DNA from 2 places in the Pseudarthrobacter sp. MM222 genome. Region 2 is predicted to be linked to the other one. Evidence: riboswitches for the same ligand, from Rfam matches in the RefSeq annotation. Region 2 holds a riboswitch; the other holds the start of a gene.
The links. Region 2 has a riboswitch for glycine ahead of gcvP (aminomethyl-transferring glycine dehydrogenase). Riboswitches for the same ligand answer to the same signal wherever they lie in the genome.
Positions count from the first base shown of each region.

Region 1: another riboswitch for glycine. It lies ahead of gcvP (aminomethyl-transferring glycine dehydrogenase); the one in region 2 lies ahead of gcvP (aminomethyl-transferring glycine dehydrogenase).

Region 1 is NZ_OX352321.1:730,606-732,800, forward strand. It holds gene OM977_RS03515 (TetR/AcrR family transcriptional regulator) at 46-585, shown strand; glycine riboswitch at 800-898, shown strand; glycine riboswitch at 900-1,017, shown strand; gene gcvP (aminomethyl-transferring glycine dehydrogenase) at 1,057-2,195, shown strand, end outside.
Region 2 is NZ_OX352321.1:3,735,456-3,737,650, forward strand. It holds gene gcvP (aminomethyl-transferring glycine dehydrogenase) at 1-1,206, opposite strand, end outside; glycine riboswitch at 1,258-1,364, opposite strand; glycine riboswitch at 1,366-1,463, opposite strand; gene OM977_RS17140 (MOSC domain-containing protein) at 1,577-2,149, shown strand; gene OM977_RS17145 (VOC family protein) at 2,168-2,195, opposite strand, start outside.

The sequences.
Region 1 (2,195 bases), 1.3 Mb from region 2:
CGGTACAGTTAAGAAATGCGCGTTTAGACGGGCATGATGGAACCCATGCCCAGAAAACCCGTCGCCCGCGAAGCTGTCCTTGACGCCTTCGAATCCCTGCTGATCGAAGAGGGTGAACGGGCAGCAACGTTGGACGCCGTCGCCCGGCTGGCCGGCGTCTCCAAGGGCGGCCTGCTCTACCATTTCCCGAACAAGGAAGCCATGGTCTCCGTGCTGTTGGAGCGGCTCGACCGGCTCCTTGGCGAGGACCTCGGGAGGATGGCCGCTGCGCCGGAAGGGGCCGCCGCCTACTTCATCAAATCCTCGGTCTGGGCGGACACTCCGATGGACCGCGTCTTTGTTGCCGCGACCCGGCTGGCCGAGGTGGCCCACGAGGAAACGCTGCAGCGGATCGCGGCCGCCCAGGCCGGCTGGCTGGAGCTGCTGGCGGCCGACGTCGGGCCCGGCATGGCCAAAGCCGTGCTCTATATGGGGGACGGACTGTATTTCAACGCGATGCTGGCCCGCGGCCCCGGCGGACCGCTCCCGGAAGTGGAGGGCGACGTCGAAAGCCTCCTGGCCGCCGTCGAACGGCTGCGCGGCTGAGCTGGACGCGGGGCAATCCCGTCCGCCGAGGTCGCCGGAAGCGCGCGGAGTCGCCGGAACTTTCCGGCGACTTCGCAGCGCTCCGGCGAATTCGCGTCCGACGGCGGTGCTGGCGCGTAACTCCCGCCGGAGCAGGGTCATTGGTTTGCGGAGCGGAGCCGGGCGTAGGACAATGGAGGCTGTGACTGTGGTCACGAGCAATTGAATATGCCATTGATCTGCGGCGGGAGAGTCCTGCAAGTAGGTACAAGCAGGCGCCGTAGGAGCAAATCCTCCCCAGGAATCTCTCAGGCACATGTACCGCCGCGGCAAGGCAACTCTGGAAAGTAGCAGGCTGTCCGCTGACATGCTGTGCTCACCGACGGTGCAAGCGGAGCCATGCGAGAGCACGGGCGCCGCGGAAACTCTCAGGTCCAATACAGAGCGGGGAGGAACCCGAATCAATGTGGCGTACCCTGCGCCGCCTTAGTTATGGAGTTCCTTGTGACTGTTACCTCAGCCTCCACGTCCTTCGTTGACCGGCACATCGGCGCGCGCCGTCAGTCCGACGTCGACGCCATGCTGAAGGCTGTCGGCTACGACACCGTCGACGCCCTCGTGGACACCGCCGTGCCGAAGGACATTCGGCAGGACTCCCCGCTGGCGCTGGGCGAAGCCCTGAGCGAGGTCGAGGTCCTCGCCGAACTGCGCCAGCTGGCCGCGAAAAACAAGACCGCGGTCCAGATGATCGGCCAGGGCTACTATGACACCCTCACCCCGGCCGTCATCCGCCGGAACATCCTCGAGGCGCCCGCCTGGTACACCGCCTACACGCCCTACCAGCCCGAAATCTCCCAGGGCCGGCTCGAGGCGCTGCTGAACTTCCAGACCATGGTCCAGGACCTCGTCGGCCTGCCGATCGCCAACGCGTCCCTGCTGGACGAAGCCACCGCCGTCGCCGAGGCCGTGCTGATGATGCGCAGGGCCAACAAGAACAAAGAAGCGCGCGACGGCAAGACCGTCCTCGACGCCGACTGCCTGCCGCAGACCATCGCGATCGTTCGGGGCCGCGCCGAAGCCCTCGGCTTCGAGGTCGAGGTCGCCGACCTCTCCAAGGGCCTGCCCGACGGCGTCATCAACGGCGTCGTCCTGCAGCAGCCGGGTGTCTCCGGCCGCGTGTTTGACCACACGGCTGTGATCGCCGATGCCAAGGAACGCGGCGCCCTCGTCACCGTCGCCGCAGACCTGCTGTCCCTCACGCTGATCACCTCCCCGGGCGAGCAGGGTGCTGACATCGCCGTTGGATCCGCCCAGCGCTTCGGTGTCCCGCTGTTCTTCGGCGGCCCGCACGCGGCCTACATGGCCGTGCAGAAGGGCCTCGAGCGGTCCATGCCCGGCCGTCTCGTGGGCGTGTCCAAGGACAACGCCGGCGTCCCGGCCTACCGGCTGGCGCTGCAGACCCGTGAGCAGCACATCCGCCGGGAGAAGGCCACGTCCAACATCTGCACCGCGCAGGCGCTGCTGGCCATCGTCGCCTCGTTCTACGCCGTCTACCATGGCCCCGACGGCCTGAAGGCGATCGCCGAGACCACGCACGGCCACGCCCGGACCATTGCCGCGTCGCTGAAGGC
Region 2 (2,195 bases):
GGCTTTGCCGGGAACGCGGACCGTGACTGTATCGAAGAAGGAGTCGCTCACCAGTTCCCGGCCCGCGATCTTCAGCGTGGCGGCGAGTCCGCGGGCGCGGTTGTGGACGGTCTCGGCGATGGCTTTCAGTCCGTCGGGGCCGTGGTAGACGGCGTAGAACGAGGAGACGATGGCCAGCAGCGCCTGCGCGGTGCAGATGTTGGACGTGGCCTTCTCCCGGCGGATGTGCTGCTCGCGGGTCTGCAGCGCCAGCCGGTAGGCCGGGACGCCGGCATTGTCCTTGGAGACACCGACGATACGGCCGGGGAGCGTGCGTTCCATGCCGTTCCGGACCGCCATGTAGGCCGCGTGCGGGCCGCCGAAGAACAGCGGCACGCCCAGTCGCTGCGTGGATCCGACGGCGATGTCAGCACCCTGCTCGCCCGGAGGGGTAATCAGCGTGAGCGCAAGGAGGTCTGCGGCGACGGTGACGAGGGCGCCGCGTTCCTTGGCATCGGCGATCACGGCGGTGTGGTCGAACACGCGGCCGGAGACGCCGGGCTGCTGCAGGACGACGCCGTTGATGACGCCGTCGGGCAGTCCCTTCGAGAGGTCCGCGACCTCCACCTCGAAGCCGAGGGCTTCGGCGCGGCCCCGAACGATGGCGATGGTCTGCGGGAGGCAGTCGGCGTCGAGGACGGTCTTTCCGTGCTGGGCCGCTGCGTTCTGTCCTGCGGACTTATTGGCCCTGCGCATCAGGAGCACGGCCTCGGCGACGGCGGTGGCTTCGTCGAGCAGGGACGCGTTGGCTACCGGGAGCGCGGTGAGGTCCTGGACCATGGTCTGGAAGTTCAGCAGCGCCTCGAGCCGGCCCTGGGAGATTTCGGGCTGGTAGGGCGTGTAGGCGGTGTACCAAGCGGGGGCTTCGAGGATGTTGCGGCGGATCACCGGCGGGGTGACCGTGTCGTAATAGCCCTGGCCGATCATCTGGACCGCGGTCTTGTTCTTCGCGGCCAGCGTGCGCAGTTCGGCCAGGACCTCGACCTCGCTCAGTGCGCTGTCCAGGTTGAGCGGCTTTTCCTGGCGGATCGAAGCGGGCACGGCGTTGTCGACGAGGCCGTCAAGGCTGTCGTAGCCGATGACCTTGAGCATGGCGTCGATGTCGGTTTGGCGGCGCGCGCCGATGTGGCGGTCTGCGAACGTGGACGGGGACGATTGAACCGTCATTGAGGAACTCCATAATTCAGGTGGCGCCAAAGTGCCACGATGATTCGGGTTCCTCCCCGCTCTGTATTGGACCTGAGAGTTTCCGTTTTGCCTGCTGTTAGCAGCGCGCCACTTGCACCGTCGGTGAGCCCGGTTTCCCGGACTGCTTTCCAGAGTTGCCTTGCCGCGGCGGTACGTGGGCCTGAGAGATTCCTGGGGAGGATTTGCTCCTACGGCGCCTGCTGAACGTACCGGCAGGACTCTCCCGCCGCAGATCATAAGCCGTGCCACTGGTGGGTGACACGGCTCACACGCTACCTCTTGGGCGGACGGGATGCAAGGAGCCGGTTCACATGTGTCGTTGTTTACCCCCAGACGATAGCTTTGAAGTATGACGGCTAGCTACAGGTACGACGTTGAGGTCCTGCATCTGCTCGTGTCGCCGGCGCACGCTTACTTCGGCCGCGCGCGCGAGGGTGCAGCCGATGTCCCCACCACCGACGCCGGGCAGGCAGAGCTGGTGGCCGGCAAGGGCGTCGTCGGTGACCGGTTCTTCGGCAAGGCCGCGCACATGGATGCAGCAGTCACCTTGATCGCGGCCGAGGCCCTCGAAGCGATGGCCTTAGAGCTGGGCGTCGAGCCGTTCGACCCGCTCCTGACCCGGCGCAACGTGGTCCTCCGGGGAGCCCAGCTGGCTCCGCTGCTCGGACACGCTTTCGCGCTGGAATCCCGCGGCGACCTGGTGCGGCTCAAGGCCGGGCGGCCTGCTCACCCTTGTGCCTGGATGGACGAGATGCTCGCCCCGGGTGCCCACAAGGCCATGCGGGGGCGGGGCGGAATGCGCTGCCAGGTGTTGTCCGACGGCGTCCTGCACCGCGGACCCGCCGTCCTGATCAGTCCCGTGCAGCTGGACCCAGAGCGCGCAGGCGACGCGACCTTGCTGCGCCCGTCCCGGTTGCCCTAGCCCGGTCCGGTCCGCAGATCAGACGTGCTGATCGACGAGCACCGGG